One region of the Bombilactobacillus sp. ESL1197 genome, then DNA from elsewhere that is predicted to be linked to it. Evidence: predicted binding sites of a transcription regulator. Region 1 holds the regulator's gene; the other holds the start of a gene.

Region 1 (12,093 bases):
TATTCGGATTAGTCCATCTCTCGAAAGACCCTATCTATTTTTTATCTAAATTCCTCATCGGTTTGTTACTCGGATTACTCTATGTGCGTACCCAAAATATTAAAAGTGATATTTGCTTACATCTATTAAACAATCTTGCAGCTATCCTGATGGCTTTGTAAAACAATGCTTGACGAACAATCGATTTTTCAGTATGATAGTTATTGTTTGATTGCCCGTTGGTCAAATGGTTAAGACGCCACCCTCTCAAGGTGGAGTTACGGGTCCGATTCCCGTACGGGTGATATTATGATTGATTAGTTTATGTATGAGCTCCCCGATATGGGAGTTTTTTTTGTATTAAAAAATCAATACTAGCTAAGCTTTTTGATTGTCAGCTAACATTTGTTCAAAAGCACTCAACTTGGGTAACGGTAACGCAAAACGTTTTTGTAACCAAGTAGCACACAAATCAAACCACAGAGCAACATCGTTTACAATTTGACTTTGCGAAGCAGCAGTCGCCTGCGTGGCCAAGCTCAAACCGTGCGCACCATGTTCAAACAAATGTAATTCAAACGGAATATTCTGTTCTTTTAGGGCTGTTGCAAATTTCAACGAATGTAATGATGAAACCAACGGATCATCCGCAGTCGCCCAAATAAAAGTAGCAGGCGTATTTTGGTCAACTTGTAAAACCGGGCTAGTTTGTTGTAATTGGTCTAATGAAGGTTCTTCTTGACCTAATAGAGCGACCATCGACGCCTTCATAAACTGCTGATCCATTCCTTGCATAACTTCTTTAATTTGTTGATTCAACATAACATAATCTGTTAAAGCATAACCTAAAATGCAAGCCGCTGGTTGTAATAAATTCTTATCGGCTCCAAAATGCTTGGTAAACCAAGCACGATGCCAATTAGTTGCGTACAAAGCGGCATTATGTCCACCAGCGGAAAAGCCACAAACGGCCACTTTTTGTGGATCCACATGCCATTTTGCTGCGTTTTTCTTGACCAAAACCATAGCCTGGCCTAATTCTAATAACTGTTGTGGAAATAATCGCTCTTTTTTCGGTGGTAAATCAACTAAATCCGGTAAATCTGCGGAACCATCATTATAAGTACTATATCGTAAAACAAAGGCATGATAACCCAATGCATTAAATTTTAAAGCAATGGGTTCCGCCTCGCGATCTGAACAATTAAAATAGCCACCACCCGGACAAATAATAATGGCAGGCCGATTACCACCATTAATAGTTTCGCTTGAATCATCTAGTAAATACGTTGTCAACGTCACTGCTGGATTATCAGCTTTTAACGAAAAAGTCTGAATCTTCATTCAAACAACCTCCCAATGATCTTCTTAATACTGAAATTAAAACTCTTATCTCTAGGATTAAACCTTGTATCATTGAGTAATCAATACAAAGTTGTCCCTGTCATTTATAATAAGCGCTATCATTTTAATAATCTAGCCAGAAATAATAGTTAAATACTGTTCATATGTTAGAAGAAAAAAACTAACTAGGTAAATTGCCAATCTAGTTAGTTCAAAATTAATTATCAACACTACTTTACATAAACCTTTTATTTACATATATATAATTAGTTCTTATTTCAAAACATTAAATCTGAAAACAATTGCGCTCACAAGACTAACAGCTTGTTTTATTGTAGTGAGTTGACTAACGACCATGTTGCTGTAGCATGATAATCTGCTTTATAGACTGGAACTTGTAATTGCCGTAAATCAAGCTTTGGACCCGCGATTTGGTGATGACTAGTATCCCACCAACCTGTTGAAATATCAGTAACCGCCTTACCAGAACCATCAACAAGCGTATGATGCTTGTCATACTGATCAATTACTGCCGGCGTTTGCGAAATGGCAGTTGGCGTACTACTACCAGCAGGTAAATATTGGAAAATGTCTGTTAATGGCGTTGTCGTTTGATCACTAGTGAAATCTGCAATCGCTAAACTGAGTTGCCAACTCGGTACTCCCGTCATGTCCGTTACTTTTAATGCTGTTCGTGTGGCATCATACGGCAAATCGTAAGCTTGCTTAGCCGTTTGTACAATCTTGGTGCCAAAGTCTAGCGTATCCGGCACAATCAAGTTCATCGTACCTGAATTATATTTCAAATCTAATTGATAAGGTGTTAATGGTAACAAGGGATCTGTAGTAATAGCTGGGAAAACTGGTGGTATTTCTAAAGCGTTAGTTAAGGTATAACGATAATGCTTTGTCTTAATTGCAGTTGGAAAATTAGCTTGATCTGTCGGATCTATCGGCTTGCCAACCACACCGACAACCGTCTTAGCAGGCTTGGTTCCATTTTCATCGGTATTAAAAATTGGTTGGTTCGTATTATTATCCAAATAATTAAGCTGAACAATACTATTCTCTGCTACATTAACTGTTGCTGCTGTTGAAGCCTGCGGATTTTCATTAGTGAATTGCCCCCCACTATCCACAGCATAAATTTTAATTTGATGACCACCAGCTTTGGGAGTGGCTAAAGTCTTTAAATCAGTCTGATCAATAATATTTGCTGTCCAAGATTGCGCCAATGACGGATCTTGAATAGTCAAAGGTGTGGGCTGTAATTTTTGATAGCTTTCAATCTCAGCTAAAGTTGGCGTCGTATCTACCGGATCAATGGCATAATACAACTGTACTCGAGAACTATCGTTATCAATCACGCTTCCGCTTAGTTGTATAGCGGGCAAACTCTTATCTTGATAATCATGGCAATATTCTAGGTCCATATTTGTAGTGCCCAATGTCCCAAACCTTACTTGCGGTGTTTGATTCTTTAACTGATGCTGCCAGACTAAAGTTTGCGTAGGATTTCCCTTACTGGCGTCCGAATCTTGATCTTGACTCGGACGATTAGCATTACGTAAAAAATCATCATCCAATGAATCTCGGGTCGGATAAATGGTCCCAGTTGGGTGATGGTCCGTTCCTGCACCCACGGCTTGCCAAGCGCCGGTCTTTTGCCCAGCCTGACCTAAAACTTTATATTGATAAGCGCCATCTTGAAAAGTCAAACCTAATTGTGGCATGTCTACATAATCATTATACCAATCGTACTTACTACTAGAGCTATAATGATAGGCATTAGGAAAGAGCACCTTAGAACTTACTTTAATTTTCCACAAATTATGATCACCTTGCGTAAAATATAAAATAGATTCTTTGTACTGAACTTTAGTGGTATCGAATTTACTTAAATCTAAACTCGTTAAATTGCTACAACCAGAGAACATGCTTTCCATATCAACAACCTTACTGGTGTTAAAGTTGCTGACGTCTAAATGGGTCAAACTGCTACAGTTATAGAACATATAAAACATTCTAATAACTTGACTGGTGTCAAAACTACTTAAATCTAAACTTGGTAAGCTTCTACAATTATAGAACATATCAGACATATCAGTAACTTGACTAGTGTCAAAACTACTTAAATCTAAATTGGTTAAATTTTCACATGCATAAAAAATGTGAGACATATCAGTGACTTTTCTGGTGTCAAAATTACTTAAATCTAAACTTGGTAAACTGCTACAGCCACTAAACATAGAAGATATATCCTTAACATTGCTAGTATCAAATTTACTTACGTCTAAACTTGGTAAACTGCTACAGCCATAAAACATAGAAGACATGGATTTAACATTACTTGTATCAAAATCACTCACATCTAAACTTGGTAAACTGCTACAGACACTAAACATAGAAGACATATCAGTAACATTGCTAGTATCAAAATCACTCACATCTAAACTTGGTAAACTGCTACAGCCATAAAACATAGAAGACATGGACGTAACATTACTTGTTTCAAAATCACTCACATCCAAACTTGGTAAACTGCTACATCCATAAAACATAGAAGGCATGGATGTAACATTACTTGTTTCAAAACCGCTGACATCTAACCTTAATAAACTGCTACAACCGTAAAACATGAAAGACATAACAGTTACGTTACTGGTATTAAACCATTTCTTATTCCATGTAATAGATTGCAAATCAGAACAATCTTTAAACCAACTTTTCATACTAATCACGTTCTCTGTTCGCCATGTAGTCAGATTTAAATTGATCAACTTGGAACAACCTAAAAACAAACTCGAACCATCGAGGTCACTATTGGTGATTACAGGTTGACTACTGCTAAATGTTCCAAATTTGCCACCGACATTTAATTTCGTCAATTGTTGGCATTCGTCAAACATTGCTGCCAAATTATAGACCTGACTGGTATCCCAATTACTCAAATCTAGTTTTTGAAATTCCGAATTTCTAAACATATAACTCATATCAGTAACTTTACTTGTATCAAATCCTTTTAAATCAGCAGCACTAATTTGCGAATAACCAAACATGTTTGACATTGTAGTAACATTAGAAGTATCCAAAGATCTCAGATCCAATGTTCCAGTACACGTAACGCTATTAAACATATAATCCATACTAGTGACGTTAGAAGTGTCAATATTTTGAAAATTAAAATCAGTCAAATCATCTCCAATAAACATGCCAGAAGTATTTTTTAATTGACTGGTCTTCCAGCCACTTAAATTAACATTTAATATATTGCCCGTAGCCACATAATCGAACATATAACTCATATCAGTAACGTGACTGACATCAAAGTTACTCAAGTCTAGTTCACTAAGCTTGGAGCACCTATAAAACATACTGGCCATATTAGTAACCTGACTCGTATCCAACTTGTCTAAGCCATCAATTTCAGTACAATATATTAAATTAGCAAAAACATAGGCACAGTTAGTTGGGAGTTGAACTCCTGGTTGCAGAACTACTTTTTTGATATTACTGTTATGCTCCAACCAACTTTCACCTTCGTAAGTAAAATTAGTATTAACATCTCTATAATAACCGTAAGTATCTAACGTACCCGCGCCCACCGTTAGTGTACCATCAACATCAAGGTTCCACGGACAAGTACCTGCTACTCCACTGACCGGCGCTGTTAAAGCTGTAAAGTTACTAATTGCTGGCTTAGTTTTTAAGAGATCGCGACTTTGCCTAGCACTGCTCGACGTTAGTGAACTGAAGTTCTGTGGACTGGTCAAGAGATCATTAGCTGTATGTATTGTTTGACTAAAGTCAGTGTGTGGCTTCAAAGTCTTAGCTTGCAAATTGGAACTTTGAAGCAATAAAAATCCAAATAATAAGACAAATAAGGTCACGATTTTAGAATATTTATTATTCATCGAAAAGTCCTCCGTTTTAATCATCTGTAATTTAACCAAGCACTTATTTGCTAATTAAAAATTACTCATTGACCTCACACAAGCATATTAAGTCCTAACTTTGTAATCTCTTCTTCAATTTCTTTTTTCGACTTTATATTAGTTAAAAATTAACTATTGATACGTTTTTAAAGTTATTATAATACACCAATTGACTAATGATTAGATTAATTCTATCTAGTCAAATTTAACGTTCAAATAAATTAAAAATATTTTTTCTTTACTAATCTAAGCCTTTGATTAAGATCAACAATTATTGTATTATGATAATTTTGTACAAGTTAATTCTGCTTTGTTACTTAAACTTTTTGGCACACAAAAAGAGACTGGGGCAACAAGATTAATGCTCCTACGTTTTCTAAAACGCTGCGAACATTAATTATTGCGTTCCAAAAGTCAACAGTTTGTGCTCAACTGCTAAACCTTTTGGCCCAGTCTCAATCTTTATGATACAAGTAATGGATTTGTGCCTAAATCTTTAGTCTGAGGCAAAATAAATCTTTTACCAGATTATTATTCATTACCTGTCCGTGAATAGTTCTTAACATCAGCAATCACGCTATCCACAAACATATTAATATCTTCTTCAACGCTGTCTTGTTCACCGTACTTCCGCACAGAAACTTTGGCATTTTGGACTTCTTGATCACCAACAACCACCGTATAAGGAACCTTTTGCGTTTGCGCTTCACGAATCTTGTAATTCATCTTTTCGTTACGGGCATCAACATTAACTCGCAAGCCTTGTTGGCGCATCTTCGTCTGTAAGTCTTTGGCATAATCTAAATGATATTTATTATTAACAGGGATAATTTCAACTTGAATTGGTGATAACCAAGTTGGAAAGGCACCTTTATACATTTCAATCAGATAAGCAATGAAGCGTTCCATAGTAGAAATCACGCCCCGGTGAATCATCACTGGTCGGTGTTCTTGACCATCTTCACCTACATAACTCAAATTGAATTTTTCAGGTTGCATAAAGTCTAATTGAATCGTCGAGAGGGTTTCTTCATTACCCAAAGCCGTCTTAGTTTGCACATCTAACTTTGGACCATAAAAGGCTGCTTCACCTTCAGCTTCATAATAATCCAAGCCCAAATCATCCATGGCTGCTTTAAGCATGCCTTGCGAACGATCCCACATTTCATCATCATCAAAATATTTTTCCGTATTGGCCGGATCACGATAACTCAACCGGAAAGTATAATTTTCAATGTTGAAATCTTGATAAACATCCATCATTAATTGCAAAACTTTTTTAAATTCATCTTGAATTTGATCTAAAGCAACAAAGGTATGACCATCATTTAAGGTCATTTCCCGCACCCGTTGTAAACCAGATAAAGCACCTGATTTTTCATAACGGTGCATCATGCCTAATTCAGCAATCCGAATCGGCAATTCCCGATACGAACGGATATGATGCTTATAAATTTGAATATGTGAAGGGCAATTCATTGGCCGCAATTCCAACATTTCGCCATCGCCCATATCCATTGGTGGAAACATGTCTTCGCGATAATGATCCCAGTGACCAGAAGTCTTATACGTATCTAAATTCATTAACACAGGCGTATAAACATGTTCATAACCCGCAGCAATTTCTTTATCAATGATATAACGTTCAATGGTCCGCCGAATGGTCGCACCTTTTGGCATCCAATAAGCTAAGCCGGCACCAACCTTAGGATCAACGAAGAATAAATCTAAATCGCGACCAATCGTCCGGTGATCACGTTCTTTAATTTCGGCCCGCCGTTTTAAGTCAGCTTGCAAATCTTCATCATTTAAGAACGCTGTACCGTAAATTCGTTGCAACATCGGATTACTGGATTTCCCTTGCCAATAAGCTCCGGCAACGGATAATAATTGATAATGTTTTAAATCACTCGCTTTCGGGAAAAGTGCGGTCTCACCAAAGCTCACAAAGTCGCCCATTTTAAAGACTGGAATCTGCACACTATCAATGGATTTTAAAATCTCTGTTTGGTAAGGATCAGCTTGGAATTGCTCCACCAAAGCACTCTTATCCATTAATTGGCGTTCAATTGGTTGATTAGCTTTAATGAAATGTGCCATCTGTTCCTGTAAAGCACTCAATTCATCAGCACTGACTTGACTGCCAGCTTTATCAGTATCCACAAAAAAGCCGTCATCATTCACTGCTTGTTCACCTAAATGTAAATCCGGATACTTTTGCTTGAGCGCTGCTTCTAACAAGAAGATGGCGGTATTGCGCGCCACTTCAGCAGCTGCTGCATCTTTATTGGTCACAATTTCAATCTTAGCAGATTGTGTAATTGGACGTTTAATATCCACTAAAGTACCGTTAATTTTGGCCGCTACGGCTTGCTTTTTCAAACTGTTACTAATAGAACCAGCAACCTCTAATGGTGTGATTGCTTGTTCAAAATCACGTTTTGAGCCATCAGGAAATTCTAAAGAAATTTGGGACATTTTTATCCTCCTACAAATAAAAAAGTCCCTTAGACAAATTGTCTAAGGGACGTCATTGACGCGGTTCCACCCACATTAAAGTAACCAAACTTTATCTCACAGTCTTTAATGCGACCAACCACGTACTTATTAACATCAATGTAATGGTTCAGCTTTTAATGAGTTGCTTTCAGTCTCTGGCTAACTCTCCCTGCAGTCCAAGCTTTATGACTATGTCCATATTAAACCACGCGCTTTTCAATTTTGCAAGTTACAATCCATAATTATTTCTGAAAGCGCAGGTTGGGTCCTGATAAAACCACCTCTCGTGCTAAAAAGCGAATGCGCTCCATAATCCGTGCTGCTTTCACCGGTTCTTGATCACCACGTTGGTTGACTGCCAAGTGCTTTTGTAAATCATTCATGGCAAAATTAGAGGAGAAAAAGGTCGGTAATTTCTCTTGCATCCGGTATTGTAAGATGACTCCTAAAACTTCATCTCGCACCCACGAACTCAATGAGTCAGCGCCAATATCATCCAACATCAAAATCGGTACCGCTTTGATTTCGTCAATCCGCGTTAAGACAGAATTATCAGAAATGGCATTCTTCATTTGCACCGCGAAAGTTGGAAAATGCATTAATAAAACTGCCACCTGTTGATTAACCAACTCTTTGGCAATCGCTCCCAATAAATAAGTTTTACCAACACCAAAATCTCCTGATAAATACAAGCCTGGTGTAAATTCATTTTTGGAATAATTCAAGACAAACTTCAAAGCAGCCATCAACGCCGTTTGGCGCCCACTAGCGCCCGTGCCAAAGTCAGTTAAATCCGCTTGCCGGATATCGCTTGCCATATCAATGGTCATAAAGTTTCGTTCAAAGCGTTGCTGCTTTTTTTGTGCTACCAATTGCGCATCAGGAGCATAGGTAACTTGAATCATTTGATTCTTAAAAATCAGCCGCGGCTGATAACCCGCAGCAAATTCTTGCATATGGCTTTTAGCTTGCACAAATTCATAAATAGCATCCAAGCCTTGTTGTAAAATTGGCTGGGTGATTTGGCCTTTGTGTGCCGTTAAAAAGTGTTGCACATCCTCATCGCTTAACGCTTTTCTTAATAAATCCTGATAATGATTTTGCCATTGGTGGCCTTTAATGATTTTGGCTAATGATTGCGATAACTTTTCCATTATCTAACCTCACTCAGAATGATCTTGTAACTGTCGCAATTGCCGTTGCATCTGCGCTAATTGTTCGGAATTAACCTGTTGACTTGGGGTTTTGGACCAATCAGTTCCGGACTCTTTTTTATTTGTGGTTGAACGTTTTTTCTTGGTTTGCTTTTGCGGAAAGTCCTGTAAATATTTAATTGCCTGTGGTGCGGTCTTAATTCCGTGCTGCACCCAATCATTAGCAATTTTTTCTACAAAACCTTGCGTTAAAGTAGGCGAATTATCCAAAACATAATTTACCAAAATGTTCACTACTTCTGCTGGTAAAACCATGCGTGCCTGTAATTTCCGCAAAATACTAGTTTCAGAACTACCCACAAAACCATTTTTTTGGTGCTTTTTATTAGCTAAAAACTCTGCCGGCGCTTGGTTCTGCGCGGCCTTGATTAATTTTTTTTGACTAGTGGATAAATTAGTCACCGGTGGCCTTTTAGCTGCGCTAGGCAAAGCTGCAGTCTTCAAATTAACCCGTTGTTCATATTGCTTTTGAATCAAGGACTTTAAACGACGCAAGTCAATTTGATCAGTTTGCACATTTAGCGTTTGCCCAATTGCCTGCGCTAATTCAACTTCGGATAAGCCATAGAAAGTATGCAAATTAAATAACTCTGACTGATTTTGATCAATTTGCTGGGGCGCAACGTGGTATGAACGCACAGTAATCTTTAAGAAATCCCAATCAAAAGTCGCTAATTCCGTCGGTCGATAATTGGGCTGATTAACAGTAGAAAGTTGAGCATCAGACTCAACTTTGGCATCTACTACTTTGTGAGACAGGTGAAATACTTCCAAAAAACTTTTCGTAATTTCTTTGGCTTGGTCTAAATTGCGGAGTTGAGGATGATACTTTTTAAATAACTGTTGAAAATCGGGTTGACCAATTTTTTCTTGTAAATAAGTGGTTAAAATACTATCTTGAAAAAAATTAGCACCTGCTAGTGGCCTTTGCAATTGATAGATTAAATAATCACCCCAACTATCTTTACTTTGAAAAGTCTGCAGTAAAGCGACGGCTTCTAATTTAATCCGCGCTTGATAAAAATGCTGGCTATCAAGATCCAATAAATTTAAAAGTTGAGAATGCGCTTTGCGCTGGGAAACTAAGGGGACTTGATGCTGCCACAATAACTGATACAAGCTCAAAGCATCACTCCCAATAATGGGTTGATATAAGTCAATTAAAACCTGATAATCCAATTGTGTGAGCGTACTACTACCAATTACCCAATAGCCCCACAGTGGATCAATCATCGCTTGCGTCATCGTCAGTTGTCTCGCTTTCTGCCTGATTTTTTTGAGCTAACATCATTTCTTGTACTTCCTGCATCAAACCGTTAATATCCTTAAACTGACGATAAACGCTGGCAAAGCGGATATAGGCAATATCATCGACACCGGCTAATTCTTGCATCACAAATTCACCAATTTGGCGCGAATTGATTTCACTTTCACCCGTTGCTTGGATCTTAGCTTCGACTTTACTAACTAATTGATTCATCGCCTCTAAAGTCACTGGTCTTTTTTCAGCGGCACGCACAATGCCCCGTAAAATTTTTTCACGACTAAATTCTTCACGATTACCATTCTTTTTGATGACCAAAACGGGAGTATGCTCAATCCGCTCAAAAGTTGTAAACCGATATCCACAATTTTCACATTCACGGCGCCGACGAATCACCCGGCCTTCGTCACTCGGGCGACTATCAATAACCCGAGAAGAATTTTTTTGACACTGAGGACAAATCATAATTTACTCCTTAATTACTTGTTGTAAAAACTGGTCAACTTGTTGCTGTAAGTGCTGCCAATCACCAGTATTATCAAGAACAAAATCGGCTAATTGACATTTTTGTTGAAGTGGTAATTGGCTTTTTATTCTACTACATGCTTGTTGAACTGTTAAATGATTTCTTTCTTGTAAACGTTGTAATTGAACTTGCTGGGTTACATAAACCACTAAAACTTGATCCACAATTTGTTCATAATGTTGCTCAAATAAAAGTGGAATTTCAAAGAAAACAGTTTGTGAAGTTGCTTGTGCTTGTTGAATTTGTCGTACCAATTCTTGACGAATTGCTGGTTGCACAATTTGATTTAAGCAATCCAATTGTTTCGCATCGGCAAAGACGATTTGCCCCAAAGCAGAGCGATTCAACTGCCCATCAGCAGTTAAAACCTGAGTTCCAAACTGTTGGACCACTTTTTTAAAAGCTGGCGTTTTGGTATCCAAGATTTGGTGAGCAATGTGGTCAGCATCAATTACTAAAAAGCCCGCTTGATTAAGTAATTGACGGACACTTGTTTTGCCACTCGCGATACCACCGGTAATTCCAATCGCACGCCCCATTAATTCAACCGTTGACAATGCGGGCAATAATGTGTTCCTCGGCCCGCCACGCGAATTTTTTCAATGGCCGTGCCACAACGTTGGCAGGGGTGGCCCTCTTGATCATAGACTTTTAATTGTAATTGAAATTGACCCTTTTGACCGGTAGCATCAACATAACTGCGAATCGTGGTTCCGCCAGCGGCAATGGCGGTTTTTATTTCATCCGCAATGGCCGGATATAATGCCTGTAATTGTTCGTCAGTTAATTGATTGGCTGGTTGCTCAGGATGAATTTTAGCCATCCATAAAACTTCATCGACATAAATATTACCTAAGCCTGAAACTACTTGCTGATCCAGTAACACAGCTTTAATATTTTTCTTTTTACGCTGTAAACCGCTAACCAATGAATCATAGGTATACTGCGGCGTTAAGGGTTCCGGACCTAGTTTAGCAATTCCTTTAGTGGTTAACTCATCAGTCCGGGGCACAACTTCCATGCGCCCAAATTTGCGAACATCACGATAACCTAAATACTGGCCATTGGCTAGTTCAAAAATAATATGCACATGCTTATCAAAATCACTTTTTTGATCCCGAACTTGATATTTACCTTCCATTCGTAAATGACTAATCATTGTCAAATCATTATCAAAATGAAATAGTAAATACTTAGCACGGCGCCCCACATCGGTAATCGTCGCTCCAATCAAATCTTTCTTAAATTCTGGTAAGGGATTGACGATAATTTTCGGATACAGCACCTCAATATTAACAATCTTTTGTCCTTTAACTAATTGATTTAAGCCTC
Region 2 (12,093 bases), on a different contig from region 1:
GTCGACAGGCGATTACTAATCAAACTCAAACAAAAGAGGCTGCAAAGAAATCATGATTACGACAAGTAATTTATTAATAATGTTGATTACGGGTTTATTAGCGGGAACTTTAGGCTCAATCTTAGGTATTGGTGGTGGCATGATTGTCACACCAATTTTGACGATCGCGATGGGCTTAGATATTAAGTACGCGATTGGGGCCAGTATTATCGTCGTCATTGCTACCAGTTCCGGAGCGACCATTTCGTTTTTAAAGGATGAAATGTTGAACTTACGGGTTGCCATGTTCTTAGAAATTGCAACGACAGTCGGTGCGGTAACTGGTGCGGCTTTAAATGGGATTATCCCCAAAGCAGTTTTATATGTCTTATTTAGCTTTTTGTTATTCCAATCTTGCTACAACATGATTAAAAAGCTCATGAATAAAAAGTCTGCTAAAAGTGACCAAGAGGTACAACCGGATTATTTATCGCAAAAATTACGACTAAATGGTAGCTACTATGATAAGGCTTTACAAAAGCCAGTGGACTATCAAGTCAAAAATGTTCCGGGTGGTTTCTTGATGATGTTAGCTGCCGGCATTGCCAGTGGCTTATTAGGCATTGGGAGTGGTGCTTTTAAAGTGATTGCGATGGATAACATTATGAAGATGCCACTCAAGCCGTCTAGTGCTACCAGTAATTTAATGATGGGCGTGACTGCGGCGGCCAGTGCGACGGTGTACTTCTTTAACGGAACGATTTTACCAAATATTGCGGTGCCATTAGCCTTAGGAGTGGTCTTTGGCGCGATGATTGGTAGTCGCATTATGCAGCATTTACATCCGAAAGTAATCCGGATTATCTTTATTCCAATTTTATTGTACTTAGGTTTACAAATGTTCTTAAAAGGATTTGGGGTGAACATTTAAATGAAAAAAGATGAGATGCAGGATATTGAATTAATCATTGGTAAAATTTTGCGTGTTGGGGTAATTATTTCCGTCATTGTGATGGCTTTAGGGATTGTGATGATGTTAATTCAAGGTAATAGTGGTTATCCAGGGCAGAGTCATCCAACCACCTTTAGTGCGATTTATCAGGGCATCATTCAATTCAAACCTTTTGCCGTGATGATGTTAGGTGTCTTTTTATTGATTTTAACCCCCGTGTTACGTGTGGTCGTTTCCATTTATGCTTTCTTTAAGGAACATGATTATTTATATGTAGCTATTACTACTTTAGTTTTAGTAATTTTAGCTTTTGCGATGATCGGCGGTTATCTAGCTAATCGGTAGATGAACGATTGATTAATACTGGCAACAAAAAAAGAGAAGTGCTTAAAAGTGTCTAACTTTTGAGGACTCCTCTTTTTCGATTACTTTAAATATTACATAAGTAGCTATAGATAATAGTATCAATTAAATGAGGAAATTTTTGTTCTAATTCAGATTTGCGCAAACTAATGAAACGTTGTCGACCGTCGATGCGCACGTGAATTAAACCATTTTCACGGAGGACTTTTAAATGATGTGAGAGATTATTTTTTTTGCCTAAATAGTCGAACTCACAGCAAGGGGTTTCACCATTTTGCTTTAATGATGCAATAATTTGTAAACGTAGGGGTTCGCATAAAGCATTGAGAATTTGTTCTACTTTGATGGTTTGAATAGCTGGATGAGTAATTAAAGTCATTTTGTTAACCTCCTTGTTAGCAAACTCATTATAACTAAAGCGCTATCATAGTTCAATGTTCAATCGTTTATGAATTATTGTACCTTTTTAAAAAGCAGTCAAAATTATCAAAATAATTTTGACAAATAATTAATTACGCAATAATTGATTATTTTATATTTGGTTTTATTTCTTGTATGTTGAAAATTTGTTCAGTTACGGGGTGGAAATTTTTTAAATTAATCATCTTTTGCCCTGCGATATGGTGTAAAGCTGAAATAAAAAAATGCTCGTATTGATACGAACATTTTATGCACCGAAAGTATAAGTCGGTAGTTTCTTATGACAATTTTAATTGCGTCCGATTTCGTAATCAGAATCTTTCATTGCGGCGACTTTGCCTAAAAGATAGCCATTGCCGACTTGGGAAAAGAAGTCGTGATTATTAGTGCCGGTAGAAATCCCATTCATTACAATTGGGTTTACATTTTCTGCATTACCGTCCGCAAACAAGGGGTTTTGGCCAAGGTTCATTAAAGCTTTGTTGGCATTATAGCGTAAGAAACAGTTAACTTCCTGGGTCCAGCCAATTTCATCATAGAGTTGAGCAGTATACTTTTCTTCATTATCGTACAGTTGATACAGTAAATCATACATCCAATCTTGGAACTTACTTTGCTCTGCTTCGGATAATTCTTGAAAGCCTAGCTGGAACTTGTAGCCGATATAAGTACCATGCACAGATTCATCGCGGATAATCAGTTTAATAATTTCGGCCACATTGGTTAACTTATTATTACCTAGATAATAAAGCGGTGTATAAAAGCCAGAGTAGAAGAGAAAAGTTTCTAAAAAGACGGATGCGACTTTCTTTTGCAGAGGATCACCGTTTTGGTACAAATTATTAATGATGTAGGCCTTTTTTTGCAAAAATTCATTATGATTCGTCCAATCAAAAATTTCTTCAATTTCTTCGGCAGTATTTAACGTACTAAAGATTGATGAGTAACTTTTAGCATGAACTGATTCCATAAACTGAATATTGTTGAAAACAGCAATTTCTTCGGGAGTGCGCGCATCTTGTCGTAAAACGGCAGCTCCATCTTGTGATTGTAAGGTATCCAGTAAAGTCAAACCACCAAAAACATGACCGACGACAGTATGTTCTACAGCACTTAATTCACGCCAGTCATCACGATCATTGGATAGCGGAATGCGCGTATCCAACCAAAATTGTTCGGTTAATTTTTCCCAAGTGGCCTTATCAACTTGGTCTTCAATTTGGTTCCAATTAATTGCTTGATAATATGTTTTCGCCATAATAAATCCCTTCTTAGAATAATAGTTCCAGAGAATCTCAGCATAGTACTTAATTTGACAGATTATCCGCAACTGTTAAACGCTTCTTGTCACAACTTGTTAGATTGAACAGCTTTCACATTCATTTACGCCAATTTCTGAGTTATCATCGGTAAAGGTACGCACGTAATAAAGTGATTTAATCCCTTTGTAATAGGCATAATTACGCAAAATAGTTAAATCTCTGGTGGTTTGTTTATTCTCCTCAGCGGGCGTTTTCCATTCGTACATACCTTCCGGAATGCTGGAACGAATAAACAAAGTGAGACTTAAGCCTTGATCGACATGCTCTTGCGCAGCGGCGTAGGTGTCGATGACTTTGCGCATATCGGTATCATAGGCAGAACGATAGTAAGGAATAGTATCGTTAGTCAGATGTGGTGCTGGGAAATATAATTTGCCGTTCTTTTTTTCTTGGCGTTCTTCCACTAACCAGGTAATTGGTTGCAAACTGGCACTAGTATCATCAATATAAGAAATTGAACCCGTAGGAGCCACGGCTAAGCGGTAGGCATTGTACAAACCAGTCGCTTGGACTTTATGTTGTAATAATTGCCAGTCTTTTTGAGTAGGAATAAAAATATCTTTAAATAAAGCTTGCACCTGGGGATCTTGCGGTGCAAAGGAGCGCTGCGTATATTTCGCAAAATAAGAACCGTCAGCGTACTTGGATTTGGCAAAATCGTGAAACATACTGTGTCGTTCACGGGCAATCTGATTGCTTTCGACCAAAGTCCAATAATTTAAGAGCATAAAATAAACGCTGGTAAATTCGAGGGCTTGTGGTGAGCCATACTCAATCTGGTGAGTTGCTAAGAAAGTATGCAACCCCATCGCCCCTAAGCCGATGGCGTGGTTCAACTCGTTACCGTGTTTAATCGACGGTACGGCGTCAATTCGTGAATGATCGGAGACAAAAGTCAAAGCACGGGTCATGACGCGCACGGATTGACCAAAGTCTGGACTAGTCATTAATTGGGGAATATTCGTCGAACCAAGATTACAACTGACATCTTGACCTAATTGCACGTAGTCTTGTTTGTCATTTAATAAAGATGGTGTTTGGACTTGTTGAATTTCGGAGCACAGGTTACTCATAATAATTTTGCCCGCTACCGGATTTTGGCGATTGGCGGTATCAATATTTAGAATATAAGGATAGCCAGATTCTTGTTGTAATTTACTAATTTCTAGCTCTAAATCACGTGCTCTAATCTGATATTTTTTGATTTTGGGATTAGCCACTAACTTGTCATACTCTTGAGTAATGTCAACGTAAGAAAAGGGCTGGTGGTATTCACGTTCCACACTGTAAGGACTGAATAAATACATTGGCGCGTCTTGGCGCACTAATTCATAAAATTTATCAGGGACAATAATGCCTAAGGAGAGGGTTTTGACACGGATTTTTTCGTCTGCATTTTCTTTTTTAGCAGACAAAAAGTCTAAAATATCGGGATGAAAAACGTTGAGATAAACAGCTCCTGCTCCTTGACGCTGCCCTAATTGATTACTGTAACTAAAACTATCTTCCAATAATTTCATCACGGGTAAAACACCGCTCGAAACACCTTCGACCCCTTTGATAGGGGCGCCAGCTTCTCGCAAATTAGACAAGGTAATACCCACACCGCCGCCAATGCGCGACAATTGTAATGCACTGTTGATGTTACGACCGATGGAATTCATGTCGTCAGTTATTTGGATTAAAAAGCACGAAACAAACTCGCCACGGCGCTTTTTACCCGCATTTAAAAACGAAGGCGTGGCGGGCTGATAACGTTGATGAATCATTTCATCAGCTAATTGGTGTGCGAGTTGCTCATCACCGTCTGCAAAATATAAAGCATTATTTAACACCCGGAGTTCATAATTTTCTAGATAGTAGGCACCATCGTTGGTTTTTAACGCATACTGATTGTAAAATTTGTAAGCAGCCATAAAGGATTTAAACTGAAAATGCTGTTGCAGCAAATATTGGTAAAGTTCTTTAATAAAAGCTGGCGAGTACTGCTTTAAAAAAGCTGCTTCTAAATAATCAGCTTGCACTAACTTTTGTAACTGGCTTAATATATCGGGTTCCATTTTCAGATTAGGTTGAACATTTTCTTGCCAGAAAGCCTGGAGTGCGGCTTGGTCACGATCTAAAGGGATCTGTCCGTTAACCGGAATATTTAATTCGTTATTTAGCTTAAAGTAATTAACTTTAGCGATATCAATGTTGTTTAGACTCAAGTTGCTCCACTACTTTCCTGAAATTTTTAACATCGGCCGCGGTGCCGTTAAATTCATAATCGAAAACAACGGGGACACCTAAGCCAGCAGCGATATCTTTGGCAGTATGAATGTAGAGTTCATTGAAGTTGCGATTACCACTGCCGACGACACCGACTAATTGTTGGGCGTTATTTTGAAAACCTAAAAAGTCAATGACTGCATCCATCATATTGTCGTCATAAGCGGGCACAGCTAACAAGTACGGACCGTTCATGGCGTGATAAGGATTAGCATCACTAATCTCGTAAGCAGGTAGCTTAACTTTTTGAATAAAACGGCGGGTTTGACCAGTAATTGTATAGTAAGCAATTTGCATTATTGCACCAGTGCTTTCAATTCGCTCGGGCAAAAACCAATGATCGGGGGCTGACTATCCGTGACCACGACGGGGACGCTTTGAAATCCTTGCTGTTTGAGGTAAGTTAAGGCCTGAGGTTGTTGATTAATGTTATGTTCTTCAAATTGAATTTGGTGATCATTCAAAAAACGTTTGGTCATTTTACATTGTATACAGCCATCTTTGGTAAAAATCTTTACTGATTGATTCATGAAAAAACCTCCTTAATGATGAAAAAATCACGGTAGTGCGCACCGATCAATTTTCGATTAAAAGTTTCACAGTTGAGTTGTACTGGCATTAGTTAACCAGTTGTTGCTGCGGAACTTTTGATCGGAATAACTGAGCCCAATTATAAAACCCTACTAGTCAAAATACAATATATTGTGTTTGATTCGAAATCGAACCACATGATAGTGTGGTTGCCAGGCTTGGATTTTGGGTAAGAAAAAAATAAAAAACATTTGTTCGCTGCATAAGTCAAGTAATTTTTTTATTAAGTTTTTTTCAATTACGCTGATGACAGTTACGTAGGTCGGAAGGTTTTCACTAGACTTGGACAGTGCAGTCAGTGTGAAAGTGAGCTATAATAAATCTAATTAAATTTATCTGGAGTTTGGAGAAAGCAGGATGCAATTAAACTGGAATTTATTAGGGGTTGGCGCGTGGTTAATTGTTTTTTGTTTGGTAGCGGTGATTATCTTTGATATTCGACGCCGTCATTTAAAAATGATTGTCGTGCACCGCAAGCACCACTCATTAGGCAATGTCTGCTGGGATTTTTGTGAGTTTATTGGCGCTTTTGTGTTAGTGGGCTTTATGTTTTATATGACTTTTTTAGATAAAGTTGATGTGAAAGATACACAGCGCGTTCAATTGAGCTATACGGTTAAACCTCTAGTGATGCAGACCAAGAATGGTCAAGGTTATTATGTAGAAGTTAAGTCAGCAGACAATAAAAAAACGGTTAAGTATTATAATTATTGGGTCCAAGGAGCTAAGTACAGTATTCCGGGCAATAATGCCTCAGTTTTAGATGGTAATCAATCAGCTAGTTTAAACGCGAAGAACTATCCGTGGCCAAATACGAAACGCTATGATCAAAAATATCAGCAAGCATATGTGATGATGATGGTGGCTCATTATAAGAATAACTGGCGCAACGGCTTAGGCGTTCATGCCGGTAATGTCGCGACGGATTATGCATTGATTCGTATTCCTGGAACCACTTTTGTTAAAACATTGGATTAAAAAAGTTCCTCAATGACTATTTATGAGTCAAATTGAGGAACTTTTCTTATGGTTATTTATTTAGCTGCTTTTTTGGGCAGCTTTTTCAAATTTTGAGCATTAATCACAATTTTATGGTTCAGTTCAACGACGTTATCACTATCTTGTGGATCAAAGTCTTCAATGTCTAATAAAACGGCATTGGTATAGATCTTTTCAACTGTGCCAACGAAGGGCTTTTCTAAATCTTCTTCGACTGAACCTTGTAATTTGTCGCCGACTTTAATATTGGCAATTTTCATGTGTAGTTCCTCCTGGACTAATTAAACGTGGAGTTGGTTTTGAGTTTAAGCGAAGACCATTGATAGTGCGCCAAGCTTGGTGTTTTTCCCATTTTGGTAAAATTATTAGAAAGGCTGTACGCCAAAGGTTGAGCACTATCAAGCAACAGTAGCTTAAAAAGTTAGAGCTACCAGAATTCCTGGTCGGTAGAATTCTTAAGTACTATCTTACCACAGATAGTTGCCAAAGAAGGATTATCCGGTCGTTAATTGGAAGTTGGAACGATAAAAATAAGGCTTACTTTTGGCCTGGGTTCTTTAATTGAACAATTTAAAAGGAGTAAATTAATGAAAAAGATTATTGTTATTACCGGTGCGAGCGGTGTAGGGAAGACGACCGTCAGTCATTATTTGACGCAAGCATACCAAATTCCGAGTGTTGTAACGCATACGACGCGTCCGCAACGCGTTAACGAGCAAAATGGGGTGGATTACTATTTTGAGACGCCCCAGAGTTTTCTCTTAAATGATTATCTAGAACAAGTTACATATGCTCACCATCAATATGGCTCTTCGCGCCAGGGCTTACAGCGGGCTTTTGCGAAAGCTGAGATAGTTAGTATCGTTTTAGACACTAAAGGTGCTTTAACGTATTTAAAAGCTTATCCCCAGCAAGTAGTCATTTGGTTTATAACTGCTGATCGGCAAGTTTTACAGCAACGGCTGTTGCAGCGTGGAGATCAAACGGCAGCGATTCACCAGCGGTTAACCAGTCAAGAATTTGCGCGTGACTTGCAACTGCCGAAGGCTTTAAAAGGTACAGCACTGGTTTTGACCAATGATGCTTGGCCCCAATTAAAGCAGACCATTGATCAATTGATTACAAAGATGTCATAAAATTCGGGATTTGTAACGGTTTGTTTGTTTGTTTGTAACATGATTGCAATGTAAGAAGTGTACTATTTTGATTGTTAAGTTATTTCCAAATTAAATTCAAATCAATTCTCGTAAAAATAACTTGTTACTTATTCTCGGAGGCGAACAATTTTCATGATTTCTAAAAAACATTTTCTTAGTTTAATTGCTGCAGGTGTTATTGGTATTTCTACTTCTACATTTTTAAATCATAATCAAGACGCACAAGCTGCTAATGTTGGTGATGGCGTGACTGTTACTAGCAATGATCAAGTCGGTTTGCGGAGCCAACCAAATAATGCTGGCACTTTAACTGGACAATATGTTTCGAACGGATCTTCTTGGGCTGTGACACAAATTAGTGCTGATGGTCAATGGTATAACTTAGGTCAAAATGATTGGATTCCGGCTAATGATGTTACAGACATGACAGAAGCCCGGAATGCGAAAGTTCAAAAAGTAATTAACATGGCACAAATCCAAGGCGGTAAGCCTTACGTTTGGGGTGCTAAAGGACCAAATTCCTTTGATTGCTCTGGCTTAATGTATTATGTCTTTAAACAAGCTTTGGGTGTCGATATTGGTGGTTACACAGTGGCGCAAGAAAGTGCTGGTCCGAAGGTTTCTGTGAATAATTTACAACCTGGTGACTTAGTTTTCTGGGGTTCACAAGGTAATTCTTATCATGTTGGTTTATACATTGGTAATAATCAATACATTCATGCTCCACAACCTGGTCAAGGTGTTCAAGTTTCCACAATTTCTGGTTACTTCTATCCATCATTTGGTGTGCGGGCAATTAACTAAAACCAATTCAATAAATAATTAAGTTAACCAGCGGCAATTGTAGCTGGTTTTTTTATTGTGTAAAAATATTTGGTCGTTAAGCGATATGAAGTGCAGTGTGTTTATTAGTTCTTAGCCTTTGTCGTAATATTGATCCAGCGCTCCAAAGGCAAGAAACTTGTGCCTAACTACGCCTAAGAACTAAAGCCTAAACCAACTTTAGTCGTAGTCTAGGTTAGTGCTCAGTTTCTGAACAGCCTTTGTCGCAGTGTGTTAATTAGCGCTCCCAGCATCAGAAGTTTGCGTCTAGCTACGCTAAAGTCCTCAAGTTTACAAACCAAAACTTAAGTCCTTTATCTAGGCTATACTCAACTTCTAAGCGCTGCTGGTCGCAGTATTGATCTAGCGCTCCAAGTGTCAAAAGCCTGTGTCTAACTACGAATAAATAATCAAGTTAAAAACCGCAACTTAATGGTTTATTCTAGGTTAGTCCGCGGCTTTTAAGCGACACTTGTCGCAGTGTGTTTATTAGCGCTCCAAAAATCAAAAGTTTGCGGTTAACTACACCTAAAAACTCAAGTCAAAGACCGACTTAAGCTTTTAGGTTAGGTTAATCCTCAACTTTTAATCAGTTTTTGTCGCAGTATTTTATGATAGAAAAGAGAAGCAATCCATGACACAATTAAAAGTATATACAACAGTTTTACCGCCTGAAATTCAACGTTCCCAAATTTTGCAGTGGTTGGCGCAGCAGACCCAAATTTTTTTGTGGGAAAATCCGCCGCGCACGCAACAATTATTCACGGCTGGTAGCGTTTTGCAGGCTAAGAGTGCCCAACCGATTACTATGGTCGCAGCACAAAATTTATTACAAGAAGCTCAAACGACGTTACAGTTAACACCTTCTAGTAGTTGGGAAGATGTTAAATTAGTTGGTAGTTTTTTGTTTGATCCAAAAGATCCTCGGAACTCAACTTGGGGCGCTTTACAAAACGGAATTGCCTTCATCCCAGAAGTCAGTTTTTTTCAAACAGCTCAACAATGGCAGTTAACAGTAATTTCCACAGATGAAGCCAAGTTAAACGAAATTATTAATACCATTTTGCAGTTACCGAATTTGGCACCCCAGGCGGTACAGCTAGTTAATTATCAAGAACAGGCAGTGGATCAATGGTCAACTGCCGTAGCAACAGCAGTAGCACAAATTAAGCAAACACAATTACAAAAGGTAGTTTTAGCACGACAGGCTACGGCTCAATGTGCGGCTACCAACTGGGTAGCAGTTTGGCTTTATTTGAGTCAAAAGCAATCAGGATATCATATTTTATTAAGTGTGCCGGGAGCTAGTTTTATTAGTATTACGCCGGAGCGGTTAGCTAGTTTCCAAGCGCAGATGGTACAAACCGGTGCAGTGGCTGGTACGATTGCCAATGATGTTGATCAACAAAAGGCAACACAATTGGCCCACGAATTATTACATGATGCCAAAAACCGCCAAGAGCATGATATAGTAGTTCAAGGGATTAAACGAGTTTTACAGCAAGCGCAACTGACGGTGCAAGCACCAGCGACGCCAGAAATCTTAACTACTGCTAATTTGCAACATTTGTATACCCCGATTACAGGTCGCGGCCTAGTTCAACCGTGGTCGATTATTGCACAATTGCATCCAACTCCCGCCTTGGGCGGGATGCCCCAACAATTAGCGGTAGAATTAATCAGGCAGTTGGAACCCCATGCTCGCGGTTTATTTGGTGCCCCCATTGGTTATTTATCCGCTCAACAAACTGGCGAATTTGCGGTTGGTATTCGGAGCGCTTTAATCAAAGATCAGCAATTGGCTTTCTTTGCTGGAGCGGGGATTGTAGCCGATTCCCAGGCTGCTTCAGAGCAAAAAGAGACGGGACTGAAATTACAATCACTATATCAAGCTTTACAAAAGTAAACGCGGATTAATTCGTAAAATTATCGAAGGAAGTAATCACAATGACCATTGGTGAAAATTATTTAACACAACAATTAACACCATTTTTAGAAACTTTTTTGTCCAACGGGATTACCGAAGTTGTTTTATCACCGGGTTCACGTTCGACGCCGGTGGCGATTTTATTAGGTAAACTTGCAGATTTAAAACGGTTAACGTTACACGTAGATGTTGATGAACGTTCGGCGGCTTTTCTGGCGTTGGGCATTGCTAAAACTAAAAAACAGACGGTGTTATTAGTCTGTACTTCAGGCACGGCTGCGGCTAATTATTATCCAGCAATTTGTGAAGCCCAGGCCAGCAATATCCCCTTATTAATTTTGACGACCGATCGGCCTCCAGAATTGCAACAAGTTGGTGCGCCGCAGACGCTGACCCAAGAACGCCTTTACGGTCAACAAGTCAAGGCCTTTTACCAACTACCAACGCCTCAAGCAACTTTACCTGCCCAAGCCCAAAAATATTTTAGTTATATTGCCCAAAAAGCTGTGCAATTAGCTTTACAAACACCCCAAGGTCCTGTACATCTTAACTTACCGTTGCGCAAGCCCTTGTTGCCCGCGACCGCACAAGAATTACCAACTGCCCAGCCGTCAGTAGCCCAACAATGGCAGGGCCAAGTAGCCAGTCCACAATTAATTCAGCAAGTTCAGGATTTGTTACGCAATAAAAAAGGCCTCATTCTTGCGGGCCCTCAGGTGGGGACGCAACAAGCTACTGCTAGTGTCCTGGAATTTGCGCACACGATGAATTGGCCGATTATTGCGGATCCTTTGAGTTGCTTGCGAGGACAGGAAGCGGTCTTAACTACTGGCGATTGGTTGTTTCAACAAGCGAATTCTTGGCCTGCTGACCTAAAGCCAGAGGTAATTCTTCGCTTGGGAGCAACACCGGTTTCTGCCGCCTTAAGTGATTGGCTGGCAAAAACGACCATTCCGGTAGTTTATTTAGATGCTAATCGCGCCCAATTAGATCATACGTTAAATACGACCATCGCGATCGCCTTAGCGCCACAGCAATTGTTGCCCGCTTTACAATTACCACCCAGTTCAAATACTTGGTTGGCTCAATGGCAACAACTTGATCGCCGACTGCGTCAAGTTATAACGCAAGCAGTTACTTCATCAGCAACATTAACGGAACCGCAAATTGCTTGGACCTTAGGGCAGAATCTCCCAGCGGATTCCGCTTTGTTTGTCAGCAATTCCATGCCAATTCGGGAAATTGATGATTATTTTGCTCCTACCAAGCCGCAGTTAGTGTTAGCTAATC

Evidence for each region. The regulator NrdR, encoded in region 1, represses ribonucleotide reductase genes. The targets are predictions, from matches to a motif close to ACACNATATATNGTGT.
Region 2: a site for NrdR is predicted at 6,000-6,015, ahead of nrdH (glutaredoxin-like protein NrdH). Genes of this name have one in related genera too.

Annotation. Positions count from the first base shown of each region.
Region 1 covers NZ_JBYLTY010000002.1:53,541-65,633, reverse strand. The annotation lists gene AC3B6B_RS05945 (CPBP family intramembrane glutamic endopeptidase) at 1-161, shown strand, start outside; tRNA gene AC3B6B_RS05940 (tRNA-Glu) at 213-284, shown strand; gene AC3B6B_RS05935 (alpha/beta hydrolase) at 358-1,323, opposite strand; gene AC3B6B_RS05930 (BspA family leucine-rich repeat surface protein) at 1,653-5,237, opposite strand; gene thrS (threonine--tRNA ligase) at 5,790-7,736, opposite strand; gene dnaI (primosomal protein DnaI) at 8,000-8,911, opposite strand; gene AC3B6B_RS05915 (DnaD domain protein) at 8,921-10,216, opposite strand; gene nrdR (transcriptional regulator NrdR) at 10,197-10,700, opposite strand; gene coaE (dephospho-CoA kinase) at 10,704-11,327, opposite strand; gene mutM (bifunctional DNA-formamidopyrimidine glycosylase/DNA-(apurinic or apyrimidinic site) lyase) at 11,300-12,093, opposite strand, start outside.
Region 2 covers NZ_JBYLTY010000001.1:460,711-472,803, forward strand. The annotation lists gene AC3B6B_RS01875 (hypothetical protein) at 1-56, shown strand, start outside; gene AC3B6B_RS01880 (sulfite exporter TauE/SafE family protein) at 53-910, shown strand; gene AC3B6B_RS01885 (DUF1634 domain-containing protein) at 911-1,276, shown strand; gene AC3B6B_RS01890 (ArsR/SmtB family transcription factor) at 1,362-1,673, opposite strand; gene nrdF (class 1b ribonucleoside-diphosphate reductase subunit beta) at 2,004-2,972, opposite strand; gene nrdE (class 1b ribonucleoside-diphosphate reductase subunit alpha) at 3,072-5,246, opposite strand; gene nrdI (class Ib ribonucleoside-diphosphate reductase assembly flavoprotein NrdI) at 5,227-5,604, opposite strand; gene nrdH (glutaredoxin-like protein NrdH) at 5,604-5,837, opposite strand; gene AC3B6B_RS01915 (LVIS_2131 family protein) at 6,256-6,876, shown strand; gene AC3B6B_RS01920 (DUF2187 domain-containing protein) at 6,933-7,157, opposite strand; gene AC3B6B_RS01925 (AAA family ATPase) at 7,485-8,033, shown strand; gene AC3B6B_RS01930 (C40 family peptidase) at 8,187-8,858, shown strand; gene AC3B6B_RS01935 (isochorismate synthase) at 9,511-10,782, shown strand; gene menD (2-succinyl-5-enolpyruvyl-6-hydroxy-3-cyclohexene-1-carboxylic-acid synthase) at 10,824-12,093, shown strand, end outside.